DNA from 4 places in the Halomonas sp. hl-4 genome. Region 4 is predicted to be linked to each of the others. Evidence: predicted binding sites of a transcription regulator. Region 4 holds the regulator's gene; each other region holds the start of a gene.
The links. Region 4 encodes sigma-54, which starts transcription at its own class of promoters, with help from an activator protein. Its sites were predicted from a motif close to TGGCACNNNNNTTGCTNT; they were not measured.
Positions count from the first base shown of each region.

Region 1: a site for sigma-54 is predicted at 2,199-2,216, ahead of CPH17_RS18165 (NarK family nitrate/nitrite MFS transporter). Genes of this name have one in related genera too.
Region 2: a site for sigma-54 is predicted at 1,526-1,543, ahead of glnL (nitrogen regulation protein NR(II)). Genes of this name have one in related genera too.
Region 3: a site for sigma-54 is predicted at 2,075-2,092, ahead of urtA (urea ABC transporter substrate-binding protein). Genes of this name have one in related genera too.

Region 1 covers NZ_LT907845.1:3,885,432-3,889,901, reverse strand. Annotated here, with positions in the region: gene CPH17_RS18175 (murein L,D-transpeptidase catalytic domain family protein) at 50-769, shown strand; gene CPH17_RS18170 (patatin-like phospholipase family protein) at 1,041-2,087, shown strand; gene CPH17_RS18165 (NarK family nitrate/nitrite MFS transporter) at 2,374-3,726, shown strand; gene CPH17_RS18160 (nitrate regulatory protein) at 3,793-4,470, shown strand, end outside.
Region 2 covers NZ_LT907845.1:2,904,226-2,908,695, reverse strand. Annotated here, with positions in the region: gene ntrC (nitrogen regulation protein NR(I)) at 1-401, opposite strand, end outside; gene glnL (nitrogen regulation protein NR(II)) at 398-1,456, opposite strand; gene CPH17_RS13805 (DUF4124 domain-containing protein) at 1,662-2,198, opposite strand; gene glnA (glutamate--ammonia ligase) at 2,279-3,685, opposite strand; gene CPH17_RS13795 (hypothetical protein) at 4,231-4,470, shown strand, end outside.
Region 3 covers NZ_LT907845.1:2,321,394-2,325,863, forward strand. Annotated here, with positions in the region: gene urtB (urea ABC transporter permease subunit UrtB) at 1-470, opposite strand, end outside; gene urtA (urea ABC transporter substrate-binding protein) at 626-1,981, opposite strand; gene CPH17_RS11005 (tripartite tricarboxylate transporter permease) at 2,347-3,843, opposite strand; gene CPH17_RS11010 (tripartite tricarboxylate transporter TctB family protein) at 3,893-4,375, opposite strand.
Region 4 covers NZ_LT907845.1:1,016,596-1,021,065, forward strand. Annotated here, with positions in the region: gene lptC (LPS export ABC transporter periplasmic protein LptC) at 1-66, shown strand, start outside; gene lptA (lipopolysaccharide transport periplasmic protein LptA) at 70-570, shown strand; gene lptB (LPS export ABC transporter ATP-binding protein) at 581-1,330, shown strand; gene CPH17_RS05035 (RNA polymerase factor sigma-54) at 1,435-2,850, shown strand; gene hpf (ribosome hibernation-promoting factor, HPF/YfiA family) at 2,937-3,245, shown strand; gene CPH17_RS05045 (PTS sugar transporter subunit IIA) at 3,250-3,723, shown strand; gene rapZ (RNase adapter RapZ) at 3,814-4,470, shown strand, end outside.

The DNA.
Region 1 (4,470 bases), 1.4 Mb from region 4:
ACTGCCTCACCGCTTTCTACTCGCTTTCTACTTTGCAGGATGGACTTAAATGGTGCCATTTTTTTCGTTTCGTGCCTGGCTTATTTGTCTGCCTGCCACGCTTTTCACATTTCCACTCCACGCCGCCACCTTTTTCAGCCAAGTTGATGCCGCCCCACCTAACGGCGTGATTCCGTTACACCACCAACTGCTGCAACTTGCCCCAAGCGCTAGCCCAGAGGCGCTGCGCCTTGCTGCTCAAGCGCTTAGCTGTCGCGACCCTAACGCCGAGCGCTTAGCGGTGATCGATTACTCGCTACCGTCAACCGAGCCCCGTCTATGGGTGTTTGACCTGTCCCAGCACGAACTGATGTTTCAAGAGCTGGTATCCCACGGGCAAGGTTCTGGGGACGCAGAGGCGGAAACGTTTTCCAATATCCCCAACAGCCACCAATCGAGCATTGGATTGTTTAAAACGATGAATAGCTACTACGGACGCAACGGCTATTCACTGCGCCTTGAAGGCTTAGAAGCCAACGTTAATGATAACGCCTTTGAACGGGCCATCGTGATTCACGGCGCCGACTACGTCAGTGAAGCCTTTATTGATCAAACTGGCCGGCTGGGTCGCAGCCATGGTTGCCCAGCGGTTCGCGAAGAAGTGACCTATCCCTTGATTGACAGCCTGAAAGGCGATCACTACGTCTTTGCCTATTACCCTGACCAGGAATGGTTGGCCACCTCCCAGGTCATTAACTGTCCTAACACGCCTTCGCTCGCCCAACGCTAAATAAAAGCTTGAACGTCTAAAACCTAGCACGCCCACTCTTCAAGACTGGGTGCGGCCCTATATATTTGCATTAAAAATAGATACTTACTGAACAACATCAATATAAAATTAGTTTTTATTTTATATGGGCGAACACCGTCTCACTTTGCCAGATACGCTAAGAGGCTTAAGGACTAAATAGCTTGCTTGGTAACGGTTAATTGCTGCGATGTGCCATGCTGGTAGCCGCTTAGCAATTTCTTTTACTGCCAACCACACGGGAGGCAAGCCGATGGCTCAACCCAAATCGTTAGACTTAGCATTACAGGGCGGAAGTTCTCACGGAGCCTTTACGTGGGGCGTCATTGACCGCTTACTGGCGGACTCACGGGTCGAGATAGAGGGCATCAGCGGCACTAGCGCTGGCGCGATGAACGGCGTGGTCATGGCCGACGCGCTTACGCGGGGCGACAAAGAAACCGCCCGTGAGGCGTTGCACGATTTCTGGCAAGCCGTTAGCCGTGCGGGCATGTCAAGTCCTATTCGCCGCTCACCGCTGGATAAGTTGACAGGCAACTGGAGCCTGGAGCATTCACCTGGCTATATTGCCATGGACCTTATGAGCCGCCTGGTCTCGCCATATCAATTCAATCCACTTAATGTGAATCCGCTGCGCGAAATTGTCGCCGAGCGAATCGACTTTGAGCGGGTGCGCCGATGCGAGCAGTTGAAGCTCTTCGTGACCGCCACTAACGTACGTACTGGCAAGCAGCGAGTGTTTCGTCGGCAAGAGATGAGCCTTGAGGCCGTCATGGCCTCCGCCTGCCTGCCGTTTGTTTTCCAGGCCGTTGAAATTAACGGAGAGGCCTATTGGGATGGTGGCTATATGGGCAATCCGGCGCTGTTTCCACTGATGGAGGAATGTAACGCGCGAGATATATTGCTTGTCCAGATCAACCCCATTCGACGCGATACCATTCCCACCACAGCGTCGAGCATTATGAATCGGCTCAACGAAATCACCTTCAATTCAGCGCTGATTAAAGAAGTGCGCATGATCGCTATGCTTAAGCAGGTGCTTGATGCCCAAGGTATCGAGAATTGCTATCAGCAGGCATTGTTTCACCGCATCAGCGGCGAAGGCGCATTACAGAAGCTTTCAGTATCCAGCAAGCTTAACGCCGAGTGGCCTTTTCTGCGCCACCTATTTGAGCAAGGCCGCGCAGCCGCAGACCACTGGCTGGAGGAAAATATTGACGCGCTAGGAAAGCGCTCCACGCTGGATCTCGACGATGTCTATTTAGACGACAGCTCGGCGCCTTCTTCGGCACCAATATAAGACATGGCGGGTTAAACAATGCCCAACAATGCAGCATATGCGTTGTAAAAAAGCTTACGCCTATCTTTTTGTTAAAAATAAACTACTGATAAAAATAATAAATTTATTTAGTGGCAAAAAATTTGCTTCGTTTTAACCAGTGGTGGTAGGCGTGGACCAGGCCCAACCGGGTACGAGTGCGTCGAACCTGACCTTCAATGGCGAAGGCATGTTCTCGTTAACCAATGACGCTGTGCAATTGATGTGCAGGGTATTGAACTCGTAACAAGACCCGTGAGGCCATCCCATGGATATTCGCAATAAAGCCAACCGCATTCGGTTGCTCAATTTCTCTACGCCGCAAATGCGCGCGTTTCACTTTTCCTGGTTTGCTTTCCACCTGTGCTTTTTTGGCTGGTTTGGTATCGCCCCACTCATGGCAGTGGTGCGGGAAGATTTAGCGCTTACTCAGACGCAAATCGGCAACACCATCATCGCTTCTGTCGCGATCACCGTGATTGTACGTTTGGTAATTGGCGTACTGTGTGACCGTTTAGGGCCGCGCAAAACCTATTCAGGCTTACTCTTGCTTGGCTCAATTCCAGTGATGGGCATTGGCCTGGCCGATAGCTTTGAAAGCTTTCTCATCGCGCGTTTGGCCATCGGCGCCATCGGTGCGTCGTTCGTGATCACCCAATACCACACCTCTATCATGTTTGCGCCCAACGTGGTTGGCACGGCTAACGCCACCAGTGCTGGTTGGGGCAACCTAGGCGGCGGCACCACCCAGATCGTTATGCCGTTGATTTTTTCCGGCATGTTAATGTTGGGTGTTAACGAAGCGCTAGGCTGGCGTTTGGCCATGGTCGTGCCGGGCGTAGTGCTATTCTGCACCGGTATTGCCTATTGGCTATTTACCCAGGATGCTCCAAACGGCAATTTTGACGAGCTTCGCGCTCGAGGTGAACTTCCGCCTGCCAGCGGCGAGCATGGCGCACTTCAATGCTTTACCGCAGCGGCGAAAGATATCCGGGTTTGGGCGTTGTTTGTGGTGTATGGCCTTTGTTTTGGCGTAGAACTGACGATCAACAATATCGCCGCCATCTACTTTTTTGATAATTTTGAGCTGACACTGGCCACCGCCGGTATGATTGCCGGACTGTTTGGTTTGATGAATATTTTTGCACGCACTCTGGGTGGCATATTTTCCGACTTATTTGCCAAACAAGGCGGGCTAAAGGGTCGCGTACGCTGGTTGTTTATTGCGCTGATTTGCGAAGGCATCGCGTTGTTAGCTTTCTCACAGATGCATATTCTGAGCTGGGCGATTGGTATCATGCTGGTCTTTAGCCTGTTTGTGCAGATGGCTGAAGGCGCTACCTATGGCGTGGTCCCCTTCATCAATAAAAAGGCTCTCGGGGCTGTCGCTGGCATCGTCGGTGCGGGGGGTAACGTGGGGGCGGTATCCGCTGCATTCTTGTTTCGTAGTGAAAGCTTGACCTATCAACAAGGCCTCTTTTATCTGGGCTTGGCCGTACTGGCGTTGGCCTCATGTGTCTTGCTGGTACGGTTCAGCGATGCACAAGAAGCCGAAGAGGCAGCCGCCTACCAGGATGCGGTGGGCGACGACACCGGGGCCGGTGCCCTATCGTTACGCTAAAGCGCCTACTGCGCACTTTCTCTGAAAGTGCGCAGCTAATGGCGGTGAGCACAAAGGAATCGCATTATGTCTTCAGCTCAACAGCTACTGTTAACCGCCAAACGCTGCGATATCGATAACCTGACCCACCTTGCGACAACGTGTGAAATTGTCGGCGACATCAGCCACTTTATTCACATGTTGCAACGTGAACGGGGGGCATCGACGATTTTTTTAGTTTCTCATGGCGCCCGTTTTAAGGAACGCCGCGCCACTTACCGGCAGCATAGCCAGGACGCTGAAGCGATGATGCGACGTCGCCTGGAAGCGTTAAGCCAGGAAGCCCGCCCCCAGGCTGCCGCACGCCTACTACGTCGGATTGCCACGGTGTGGTCCGCCCTGGATGAGCTCAGCGCGCTGCGCCACGCCATCGATACGTTTGCGATAACCCCCGATGCGGCGACCCAAGCATTCAATCAGTTGACCAGCGGCTTGCTGGCAATTGTCTTCGAAGCCGCCGATACGGCCGTTGACCCCGATATAACCCGCGCCCTGGTGGCCATTTTCCATCTAATGCAGGGCAAAGAATTAGCCGGCCAGGAACGCGCCTGTGGTGCCTTTGGCTTTACCCAAGGGTATTTTGACGATGCGCATAGTGCGCTGCTTAGTCAGTTAATCAACGATCAGCAACGTTGCTTTGCTACCTTTGAGGAATTTGCCTCCTCGGAGGCACAGCAGCACTGGCAGCAGGAGTTGTCGCCACGC
Region 2 (4,470 bases), 1.9 Mb from region 4:
GGGCGCTGACGTTCACGGGCATGCGCAATGGCGCGGCGCACCAAAGCCAGGGCCTCATCAACGTCAAATGGCTTGGGCAGATACTCGAATGCACCGCCTTGATAGGAGGCCACTGCGCTATCCAAATCGGAGTGCGCGGTCATCACAATGACCGGTAAATCGGGGTGCGCCTCACGCACACGCCCCATTAAATCCAGGCCATCGATCCCCGGCATGCGAATATCAGTGACGAGTACATCCGGCGGGCTTTCGAGCAAGCGCGAAAGGGCTGTGTCGGCCCGTTCGATACATTCAACCTCAAGATCGGGTTGCGCCAGCGCGCGTTCAAGTACCCAGCGAATCGCGCGATCATCGTCAACAATGACGACCCGCGCAACATCATTACGGGCAGGCTCAGTCATGACGCTTCTCCGGTGGAATTAATAACCAATGGAATCAATAGACGAAATTCGGTGTGTCCGGGGCGTGAGTCGCATTCGATCAGTCCTTGATGTTGGTGCAAAATGGATTGGGCGATTGACAGGCCAAGCCCGCTACCTTCGGCGCGGCCTGACACCATCGGATAAAACAGGGTTTCTTGCAGCGCACTGGGAATGCCGGGGCCGTTATCAATCACGCCTACTTCGCTAACCAGGCGATGTCGTTCGGCTCCCAGGGTGAACTGGCGACGCGCACGGGTGCGCAGCACAAGCGTCGGCTGTTGAGTCTGGGCATCGCTCATCGCCTGCACCGCATTGCGCGCCACGTTCAATACCGCCTGGATCATCTGGGATTCATCACCGGATAAATCCGGCAGGCTGGGGTCGTAATCGCGTTGGATATCAACGTGTGGGTGCTCGGCGATCAACAGCGAACGAACACGTTCCAGTACCTTGTGGATGTTGACCGGCTCGTGCTTGACGATGTAGTTCGGGCCCAGCATGGAATCCACCAGATCCCGCAGCCGGTCGACCTCTTCTACAATGATGTGGGTATATTCGCGCAGCGACGGGTTGTCGAGATCGCGCTCCAGCAACTGCGCCGCCCCGCGAATGCCGCCCAGCGGGTTTTTCACTTCGTGGGCGAGGCCGCGGGCCAGTACCTTGATGGTTTCCTGGCGAGTGGTTAGCGCTTCCTCGCGGGAAATCTGCATCAGCCGATCACGCGGCTCGACCTCTAGCAATAACTCCGTCTCGGAGAGCGGCGTCACCGTATAATCGACGGTCAGCGTCTCACTATTCAGCGGCGTAATGCGCGCCTCGCGCTGGGTAAAGGGATGAAACGCATCCCGGGCCTTGGCCAGCACGTCATCAATGCTTTCATCACCGCCCAGCAGCCCGTCGAGGCTCATGCCTTGCACACGGCTCAGGCTAACCGCCAGCAACGCCTCAGCGGCGGGATTCATCCAGCACACGTTAAGCCGTCCATCCAGCAGTAGCACCGCCGTCGTAAGGTGTTCAAGTAAACGTTGGTGCATGGTGATGTCTTGCAAAGTCGCCTCATCCATTATCTTGGTTCAGCCTTCCGCTGGAAAGATGTAGAGGGAACTGCAAAAAGCGCGCCAAATATGCCTCCGCGCTGATCTGCACGGCACTTGCGCCGCGTAGCGGTGCATGGCGTGCCGTTTTAGCGCAGGTCAGTGCCCTCACCGATTTCTTATGCACCATAATGGCGCATTCGCGCTAATCTGCCACTTCGATTGTCACCGCTGTTGTGCGATGCTGGCGACGCCCTTGGCTATCCAATAGCTCCGCCTGAAGCTGATGCCGACCGGCGGGCAGGTTCGCCAGCCAGAACACATTGCTATGCAGCGCCGACTGGCTAAGCTCGCCATTAACGCGTAGCTGTACCTGATGATCATCGCGAAGCTGAGGCGCAATACTCAACGTCACCGGTGTGTTAGCGTCCACCTCAGCACCCGCGCTAGGCGAGCGAATCTGAAAGCGATCGTAGGGCATAAAGGGCTGACCTGGCGATGTGGCGGCAGGCGGCTTTTCTTGCCTATCCGCGTACTGGCTTGGCAATCCAGGCAGCGGGGCAAGCTCTAGCGCTTCGCCACCGCCACTTGGCGTGTCGGAAAAGGTAACGTTGCCGTTTTCATCCACGGCTCGGTAAACCGTCGACGAGGCTGCCGTGTTCACGGCCACCGCCGCCAACAGCAGAGCAAAGCCAGCTACCCAGTACACCCTAGCCTGCCTCATTAACGCCTTGCGCCACATGCGTCCCCCTAAACAAAAAAACCCCGCCGTGGCGGGGTTTAGGCTTATCAGCACCACATAGGTGAGATTAGCAGCTGTTCTTAGCAGCTATAGTACATATCAAACTCAACCGGGTGCGTGGTCATGCGAATACGCTCCACGTCTTCCATTTTGAGTTCGATGTAGGCATCGATCATTTCGTCGGTGAACACGCCACCTTCGGTCAAGAATGCACGATCGGTGTCCAGCGCTTCCAGCGCCTGATCCAGGCTGCTCGCCACGGTGGGTACCGATTTACCTTCTTCCGGCGGCAGATCGTAGAGATTTTTGTCCATGGCATCGCCAGGGTGGATCTTGTTCTTGATACCGTCGATACCGGCCATCAGCATCGCTGCGAAGGCCAGGTACGGGTTAGCCGTCGGATCAGGGAAGCGCGTTTCAACACGCTTGCCTTTCGGGCTGGCCGTATACGGAATACGAATCGACGCCGAACGGTTACGGGCACTGTAAGCCAACATGACCGGCGCTTCGAAGCCCGGTACCAAACGCTTGTAAGAGTTGGTAGAGGCATTAGTGAAGGCGTTCAGTGCACGGGCGTGCTTGATGATACCGCCAATATAGTACAGCGCCATCTCGGAAAGACCCGCGTACTCATCACCTGCGAACTGGTTGTTACCGTCTTTCCAGAACGACTGGTGAACGTGCATACCAGAGCCGTTATCGCCAACCAGCGGTTTTGGCATGAAGGTAGCGGTTTTGCCGTAGGCGTGCGCCACATTGTGGATCACGTACTTCATTTCCTGCACTTCGTCGGCTTTCTTCACCAGCGTATTAAACTTAACGCCGATTTCGTTCTGACCGGCATTAGATACTTCGTGGTGATGAACTTCTACCGACTGGCCGATGGCCTCCAGGGTATTACACATCGCACCGCGGATATCATGGAAGCTGTCTACCGGCGGAACCGGGAAGTAGCCGCCTTTAACGCGCGGGCGGTGGCCTAAATTGCCGCCTTCTACCTGGCTATCCGTGGCCCATGCACCTTCTTCAGAGGTGATTTTGTACATGGCGCCCTGGATGTCGGATTTCCAGTGAACTTCGTCAAAAATAAAGAACTCAGGCTCCGGACCAAAGAAAGCGGTGTCGCCAAGACCGGTTGACTGTAAGTAAGCCTCAGCACGCTTGGCAATAGAGCGTGGGTCACGATCGTAGCCCTGCATGGTCGCCGGCTCGATGATGTCACAACGTAGCACCAGCGTAGCGTCTTCGGTGAACGGGTCGAGGTAGGCAGTGCCGTCTTCCGGACGCAAAATCATGTCGGATTCGTTAATGCCTTTCCAGCCGTTGATGGAGGAGCCATCAAACATCTGACCGTTCTCGAAAAACTCTTCGTCCACATCGCGGGCAGGCACGGTGACGTGCTGCTCTTTACCGCGGGTGTCGGTGAAACGTAGATCTACCCACTTAACATCATGCTCTTCAATTAGCGCGAGAGTCTTGGCTGACATAGTGTCCTCCGGTATGAGCGTGGCTTAAAGCTAACGACAGTAAGCTACCGATAAATGTTGTTCGACATAACGCGTGCATCATGGCACGCCTGCCTTGCTTGTTCACTCAACGTTTGTTCATTGCATTCAACAGAACGCCTAGCGATAACGAAACCGGCTAATGTTGTAGCACGCCGCAAGGCGCTTTGCCTATGACTTACTTAGCCGCTACAGGTAACAATGCAGATTGCGTGCCACTATTGCACCAATATGGCATAAAAAAACATCAAGTCATTGTTTTAAATGCACTTTAAAAATAAAAACCGTGCCACTTCATGTTGCATCTAGAGCTTGACTACCAATATACGGCTTTATAAGGACAACAAAAGCACCAAGTTTGTGCAAAAACAAGCCCGCTAGCACCAAAAAAGTGCATTGCGTTGTAAGCCCTGAGCACAGCAAACATTATTTGCTTGCGCACCAAACAATAGATACTATATTAAACTTTTAGACACAGTCAGTTACACTAAACAAAAAATAAACACACAAGGCCGGAGGGCACCCCCATGAAGTCGGTATGTTTTATTATCGACACCTGCGTCACCGGTGCCCAATTGCCGCGCCACCTTCATGCCATTTACCATGCAGCCGCCGACCACCCCGCCTATTCGCTGCAGGTAACCAGCCTTAACCATGACAATCGATTATCACTCATCGAGCAACGTTTTGCTGCGCACTGCATCGTCTCGCCGGCCACCACCCTGGGCGCACGGCTTAATCACGCCGCTGCCGCCAGCCAGGCCGAA
Region 3 (4,470 bases), 1.3 Mb from region 4:
AGCGGCTCAACCTGATCTTCTTCGACGTCGCCAATCAGCCCCTCCGCCGCATCCAGGCGGGCGTCGCGGTCACCAGCGTACAACTCCACCAGCGAAATCGCCGAGCGCAACTGGCTTCGCAGCGCATTGTTGATGGTCAGGCGGTCCAGGTCGCGGCGGGTCACATCGTCCATCGACTCGCCGGTTAAGGCGTCTTCTATCGAGACATCCAGCCCCGCACTGTCAACTGCGATCACGAAGCGGCCGTCGTCTTTCAGGCGCTGTAAATCGCTGTCCAGAAGCGCCTGCAGCCACTCGTCGGCACGCTCGTGCTCGCTTTCGATAATGGCGGTAATAGCTTCTGATTTATCGTCAAATGAGCGCGTATCCAACGCCTCCAGCAGGGCTTGACCATCGTCTTCCTGCGCCTGAACCGTCATGGGTAGCCAGGCCAGTAGGCTGATGAAGAGACAGGTGACGATCCTTGTCATGACGCGTGGCGTCCACGAATAGCAAGGGATCCTCATGGGTTAATCCTTTGAGTGGCGTGCCCTACACGTCGCCAAACACAACGCGACGCATAGGTAAATGAATGAGGTGAGCGGATAAAACAACGCAGGGGCGGCTGAACGCCGCCCCCAGGACATTACTCCTCAGAGAGCGCTTCTTCCGCTTGCTCTTCGGCATCGCTGCCCATGCAGCGGTTTTCCGCCACGTTGTAGTTGCCGCATTCCATCGGCTTACGCCAGTCGCTGATCAAGTCCCGCGAGCCCGGCAGGTAGTCCGACCACGCATCGCCCGCAACGGTAGAGGGTGTTTCCCAAACCACGGCGAACTGACCGTCATCCTGAATTTCCCCGATCATGACCGGCTTGGTGATGTGGTGGTTAGGCATCATCGCCGCTGAACCGCCCGACAGGTTGGGCACGGTCACACCAATAATCGCTTCCTTGACCGCATCTACATCGGTTGTACCGGCTTTCTCCACGGCCTCTACCCACATGTTGAAGCCGATGTAGTGGGCTTCCATCGGGTCGTTGGTCACGGCGTCGTCTTCGCCGGTATGCTCAATCCAGGCGTCGATAAAGTCGTAGTTGGCGTCACTATCCACGCTCATGAAGTAGTTCCAGGCCGCCAGGTGGCCGACCAGCGGTGCGGTATCGATCCCGGTCAGTTCCTGCTCGCCTACCGAGAAAGCAACCACAGGAATATCCGCCGCGTCGATGCCCTGGTTACCTAGCTCGCGGTAGAACGGCACGTTGGCATCGCCGTTAACCGTGGAGACCACGGCGGTTTTCTTACCTTCGCTGCCGAAGCGGCCGATTTCCGAGACGATATTCTGCCAATCGGAGTGACCAAAGGGCGTGTAGTTGACCATGATGTCTTCATCGGCCACGCCAAATTCTTCTTTCAGATAGGCTTCGAGGATACGGTTGGTAGTACGCGGGTAAACGTAGTCGGTACCGGCCAACACCCAACGCTCCACGCCCACTTCATTTTTCAGATAGTTAACCGCTGGAATCGCCTGCTGGTTGGGAGCGGCGCCGGTGTAGAAGACGTTTTCCGAAGACTCTTCGCCTTCATACTGCACCGGGTAGAACAGCAGACCGTTGAGTTCTTCCACCACCGGCAGTACCGACTTGCGCGATACCGAGGTCCAGTTGCCGAAGATGACATCGACCTCTTCCTGCTCAAGCAGCTCGCGGGCACGCTCGGCAAATAGCGGCCAGTCGGAAGCCGGGTCCACCACTACCGCTTCAATATCACGGCCTAGCAGACCGCCTTCTTCATTTTGCTGTTCAATCAACAGCTCAACGGTATCTTTAAGAACCGTCTCGCTGATCGCCATAGTTCCAGAGAGGGAGTGCAGAATACCCACTTTAATCGGGTCATCGTCCTGCGCGATGGCCTGCGTGCTGGCCCCCATCACAGCGGCGGTTAGCAGGGCAGTTGAGAACACTTGGGAGGTCTTAGGGTGTGTCTTGCGTAGGAAAGTGGTCACTTGAATCTCCTTGCACCCCTTATGCTGGGGGCTTGTTTATTGGTCTCGTATGCCAAGCGCAAAACGCTGGTATACGTCTACTAGCAACAAGTTTTTGCAAGGGTTGCGCCAGAGTGGCACATTGCCGATTTATAAAAGCATAATCAGTTATTTAAGCTAACGCTTAAAAAGTCAAAAATGCCTAAATGCACTAGAATAGCGCACCCACACTCCATCAGCGCACGCTAACCATGCACCAATAGCATTCAACGCACCATCAGCGGGCGCCCATTAAAAAAGCGCCCCAGGGACCACCCAGGGCGCTTTACCTAACACGTATACGTTATGCACAAACTTAGCTGGATAACGTATCTGGTCATACCTTCCTAGCTATTTACCGCCTTGCGTTTGCGGAGCTTCTTCACCAGCGGCATGAACAGTGAGAGCAATGCCAAGGACAACAATCCCAGAGAAATCGGCTTAGCGATAAAGATGCCCCAATCGCCGCCGGAGATTTGCAGCGCGCGGCGCATGGACTCTTCCATCAGGCTGCCTAGAATCAGCGCCAGAATCAATGGCGCTGCCGGGAAGCCAAACAGTCGCATACCCAAACCGATCAGGCCGAAGCCAAGCAGTAGGAACAGATCGAACACGCTAAAGCTCAGCCCATAAACACCAATCATGCAGAAGATAAGAATCATCGACAGCAGCAGCGGGCGTGGCAGGTCGAGTATCTTGGCGATCAGCGGAATCAGCGGCAGGTTGAGCACCAGCAGGAAGATGTTGCCGATGTACATACTCGCAACGACCCCCCAGAACACATCGGGGCGCTGCTCCATCATCGCCGGCCCTGGGTTAACGCCCATCACCAAAAGTGCACCCAGCAAGACCGCCGTGGTACCCGAGCCGGGCACACCAAGGGTGAGCAGCGGCACAAAGGACCCGGTACAGGCAGCGTTGTTGGCGGCCTCAGGGGCGGCCACGCCTTTAATATTACCGGTCCCAAAGGTGTCGCCATCTTTGGCCAGACGCTTCTCCATGCTGTAGCCCAAAAACGAGCCAATGGTGGCCCCAGCCCCTGGAAGCACCCCAGTGAAAAACCCGAGCACCGAGCTGCGACCTACCGGGCCCGCGATTTCCTTCACTTCAGCCCGCGAAAGCTTTAACGAGCCAATGGCGTTGCGTGGCTTTTCCTTACCGCCACCACCGCGCAGCAGCATGTAAAACACCTCGGCCAGGGCAAAAACACCCAGTGCGACCACCAGAAAATCAATGCCATCCAACAGGTGGGCGGAACCGAACGTGAAACGCTCCGTGCCGGTCTGCATATCAATGCCCACAATCGAAATGATCACCCCCACCACGGCGGCAATCAGCCCCTTGACCAGCGATTTATCCGACAGCGATACCACGGCGGTCAGGCCCAGTGCCATTAGTGCAAAATATTCCGGTGGGCCAAAGCTAACTGCTACTTTGGAAAGCAGCGGGGCCACTAACATCAGGAAAATAACCGACACCGTTCCGCCGGTAAAAGAGGCGTAGGCTGCAATCGCCAGGGCTTTACCCGCCTGACCTTTTTTAGCCATCGGGTAACCGTCAAACGAGGTCGCCACGGTGCCCGCCACGCCAGGGGCGTTAAGCAGAATCGACGACGTAGAACCGCCAAAAATAGCCCCATAATAAACCCCGGCCATCAAGATAAGTCCTGAGGAAGGGTCCATGGAAAAGGTAATCGGAATCATCAGGGCCAACGCGCTGATCGGCCCCAGCCCCGGCAGCATACCGATAATCGTCCCGGCAAACACACCGGCAAAAACATAGGCGATATTGATCGGCTCAAGCGCGATGCCAAAGCCGTACATAAGATTATTAAACGCTTCCATAGGATTTACTCCCGACGACCCACCATGCGAGTCGACTCAAACGGCTCAGTTAAAACGGCAGCACACCGGTCGGCAAATAGACGTCCATCACTTTCGTCATGACTAGGTAAAGACCCAGCACAACACTCAGTGAACAGGCGATATTAATACTGTGGCGACGATAGCCGTAATAATGTGTTAAGCCCACAGAGAGCAGTCCGGAGGCCAGCACAAACCCCAGCGGCACCAGCAAGGCAGCATAGACAGCAATGGCTACTGAGGTCACGATCACCCGCCCCCAGGGAGAGAGCCAGAACGGACCATGCTGGGTGGTGTCTTCCGGCTCATCATCCTCTTCCTGCGCCGCAGGCTTTTCAAAGAATAGGCAGACCGAGAGTAGCGCAAGCAAGCTGCCCAGCACTTTCGGGAATAGGTCAGAATCGACCGGCCGTGGCATTGGGAATGCCGGCACCTGCCAGGCTAGGGCAAGATATAGCACTGAGAAAGCCAGCAGCACTACGGCCAGCCATTGGTTGGTATTCAATCGCGTCATGGAAATCTCTCCGAAGGAGTAGGACACCCCTCGCGGTTATAGCGTATCCGCCCAGGGCGCTAGGGCCCTGGGCAAGTACACGTCAAGACATGGGG
Region 4 (4,470 bases):
GAGGTGAGGCTTGAAGATAACGTTCAAGGCCACCACCCCCCAGAGACGCAACCTGGACAGGAATAAAACATGAAAGCGTTTATCTACACGGCGGTTGCCGCTGCCTGCTTAGTCCCTTTTTATGCGCTGGCGGATAATCACCAGCAACAGCAACCGGTTGAAGTCGAAGCCGATCAGCTTGACCTTGACCAACGTGCCGGTACGGCGGTTTACACCGGCGACGTAGAGGTTCGCCAGGGAGATATGCTGATCAGAGGCGATGAAGTTGAAATCCAACGTAACGAAGAAGGCGAGCTCTCGCGGGCGACGGCACTGGGTGATCGCGCCTATTTACGTCAGCAACCCGAGGACCAAGATGGCCCGATAGAAGGCTGGGGCCGGCGCGTGATTTATCACGTCGCCGAGCGCCGGGTTGAGTTGATTGACCAGGCAGAAATCATTCAACAAGGCGACCGCTTCACCGGCGGACGTTTGGATTATTTCATCGACCGCGAGGTCGTCGAAGCACGTTCCGATGTTGAGAACCAAGAGCCGCAACGCATCCGCATGACGCTGCAACCCGAAGACTAAGGAGAGCCCGATGGTAGCTGCCGCCGAAAGCGCAACTCGAACGCTACACGCCCGCCATTTGGCAAAAAGCTATAAGCGCCGACGCGTCGTAAAAGATATTAACCTGGACATCTCCCAAGGCAGCATTGTGGGCTTGCTTGGCCCCAACGGCGCGGGTAAAACCACCTCGTTCTATATGATTGTCGGCTTGGTCAAGGCAGATGCAGGCAGCGTCGGCATCGACACCCTTGATCTTTCTCGCGCCCCTATGCACGAGCGCGCCAAGGCAGGCATTGGCTACTTACCTCAAGAAGCGTCTATTTTCCGCAAGCTTTCCGTCGCCGATAACATCATGGCCATTTTACAGACCCGAAGCGACCTGGACCGCGCCGGACGCGAAGCTCGTCTGGAAACACTGCTAGAGGATTTTCATATCACCCATATCCGCGACAATATGGGCATGAGCCTATCGGGTGGTGAACGGCGGCGCGTCGAAATCGCTAGGTCACTGGCCACTGAGCCTGCATTTATTCTGCTCGATGAACCCTTCGCGGGCGTAGACCCTATTTCAGTGGGCGATATCAAGTCGATCATCCGCGCATTGAAGGACCGGGGCATTGGCGTATTGATCACCGACCACAACGTGCGTGAAACGCTGGATATATGCGACATCGCCTACATTGTCGGCGATGGCCACATTATTGCCAGCGGCACACCAAACGCCATTCTTGACAATCAAGAAGTGCGCGACGTTTACTTAGGCGCTGATTTCCGTCTGTAAAGCTATCAATGGCATATTTATTGCCGGTGGCATGCTTATTGCACTTGCACCAAAACAAAACTCGCACTAGGGTGGATGCTTTCCGATAACCGAATGGTTCTCTGATGGTCATGAAAGCTTCTCTTCAACTGCGAATTGGCACCCAGCTCACCATGACACCTCAGCTGCAGCAGGCAATTGCTCTGCTGCAGCTATCAACGCTCGATTTACGCCAGGAAATTCAGCAAGCGCTGGACGCCAACCCCATGCTTGAGCAGGAGGATGAGTTCAGCGAACAAGCCGCCAGCGAGCCGGAAGAAGCTGAATGGGCAGACAGCATCCCCACAGAGCTCTCCGTCGACAGTGACTGGTCGGATACCTACCAGGACACGGGCAGTACCGGCAGCTCGAGTGGTGAGGGCCCTGACTTTGAACGCCAAGCGGCGGGGCAAAGCCTACACGGCCACCTCCTCTGGCAACTGGCCATGACCGACTTAAGCAGCCGCGAACAGCTGGTTGCCGAGAGCCTGATTGATGCTCTCGATACAAACGGCTACCTCACCCAACCACTCAACGATATCCGCGAAGGGCTGCGCGCCCAAGGCGTGGAAGGGCTCAGCCAGCGTGAGGTTGAAACCATCTTGTTACGGCTTCAACAGTTTGAGCCCACCGGCGTGTTCGCCCGTGATCTTCGCGAGTGCCTGATGCTTCAGCTCGCCACGCTACCCGACGATACGCCGTTATTGATTCCCGCGCGGCGTTTGGTGCGCCAGTTTCTGGAAGCCTTGGGCAAAAATGATCAACGTCTACTCAAGCGACGATTAAGCCTCGACGATGCGCAGCTAGACGAGGTCGTCCAGCTCATCCGCAGCCTTGACCCGCGCCCTGGCAGCGCTTATAGCGCCACTGACGACAGCTATGTGATCCCCGATCTAGTGGTTCGCCACGATAACGAAGGCTGGCACCTTGAGCTCAATCCAGAGGCGCTGCCTAAGCTCAGGATTCAACCCGACTACGCCAGCCTGATTAAGCGCGCCGACAAAAGCCAGGATAACCAATTCCTCAAAGACCACTTACAGGAAGCCCGCTGGCTGATCAAAAGCCTTTCCAGCCGCAACGACACGCTACTGCGTGTCGGCCGCGAAATCATCACTCGCCAAATCGGCTTTTTAGAGCAGGGCGAAGAAGCCATGAAGCCGCTTATTCTGGCGGATATTGCGGATGCGGTAGAGATGCACGAGTCGACGATTTCTCGCGTCACCACCCAGAAATTCATCCATACCCCAAGGGGTATTTTCGAGCTTAAATACTTCTTCTCCAGCCAAATAAGCGGTCAAGACGGTGACAGCCACTCCAGTACGGCGATTCGTGCACGGCTCAAAAAATTAATTCAGGAAGAGCCCTCCGGCAAACCACTGTCGGACAGCCGTTTAGTGACTCTACTGGAAGACGTCGGCATCCACGTGGCACGCCGCACTGTTGCCAAATATCGAGAAGGCATGGGCATTCCCTCATCCAGCGAGCGACGTCGTTTGCGTTAGATAAACGGAAACTCATCACAAGGGCTTTGCTTAACGGCAAAAAGGGTTACAATCGAAGAACAGTCCGATGGATAAGGAGTACGTCAATGCAAGTCAATATCACCGGTCATCATGTGGAACTGACTGACGCCTTGCGTGACTATGTCAACGAAAAGTTGGAACGCGTCGAGCGCCATTACGACAACATTACCACCGTGCAGGTAACGCTTTCGGTTGAAAAAGAGCGCCAACAAGCGGCCTGCACGTTGCACGCAGCAGGTGCTGACTTGCACGCCGAAGCCCTTGATAATGATATGTACGCCGCCATTGACGCCCTAGCGGACAAAATCGATAGGCAACTCGTTAAGCATAAGGAAAAAGCACAAGCCCGCGCCCAAGGCGCAGGCGTGCGTTAATTCAATGACGTTGGCCACTATCCTCCCCCCGGAGCGCGTTCTCTACGATGTGCCTGGGGGCAGTAAAAAACGGGTGCTGGAGTTTTTCAGCACCTTCATCGCGCAAAACATCCCAAGCCTCGATAGCCAGGAAGTATTCAGTCGCTTGATTGGGCGTGAACGCCTGGGCAGCACGGGAATTGGCAACGGTGTGGCGATTCCTCATGCGCGAAGCCCACACTGTGAATCGCCTATCGCGGGCTTTCTCAAACTCAATGAAGCGGTCGACTTCGATGCAATTGACGGCGATCCGGTGGATTTGGTGTTTGTCCTACTTGTGCCCGAAGAAGCGGACGACACGCATTTGGCCTTGCTGGGCCAAGTCGCTTCCATCATGAACGACGCCGACACACGCCAGCAGCTACGCAAAACGGGCAGTCAACGTGAACTGCTGGATCTCATCTCCGCCAAGATACGCGACCAAGCAGCCAGTCAGTAACCCGCTGGCACGTCCGGTGGGTATAGATTGAGTTAACGTCTTACTCTGGCTGGTTACCCACGTCACTTGACCGCAAGCAAGAGAGCCTTCATGCAACTCGTCATTATTAGTGGACGATCCGGGTCAGGCAAATCAATTGCCTTACAGGCGCTGGAAGATTTGGGCTATTACGCCATTGATAATTTGCCAGCCATGCTACTGGACTCGCTGATTGATGAGCTACGCGACCAGGGGGAACGCACCCATCTGGCGGTTAGCATTGATGCGCGCAATCTGCCGGGCGCGCTTGCTAAGCTTCCCAAGCTTCTCGAAGAGCTTCGCCAACGTACCATCAAGTGTCAGATTGTATATCTGACCACCGATGCACGTATTTTGCTGGAGCGCTATTCGGCTACTCGAAGGCGCCACCCTTTAACACGCAATAGCACGCTCACGCTTGAAGAAGCCATTGATCAAGAAGAGCAAACGCTGCACGAAATACGTGACCTCGCCGATCTCACTATCGATACATCGCGCCTGTCGGTACACGATCTTCGTCGTCGTATCACCGACCAGGTAGCGCATCAGCGACGTGATCAGCTAACGCTGACCTTTGAGTCATTCGGCTATAAGCGCGGTGTGCCGCTCGATGCCGATATCGTTTTCGACGTGCGCTGCCTGCCTAATCCTTACTGGGATCCCTCTCTGCGCTCGTCTACTGGCCGCGACGCCGATATAATTGCGTTTTTAGCTAACTATCCCCTGGTC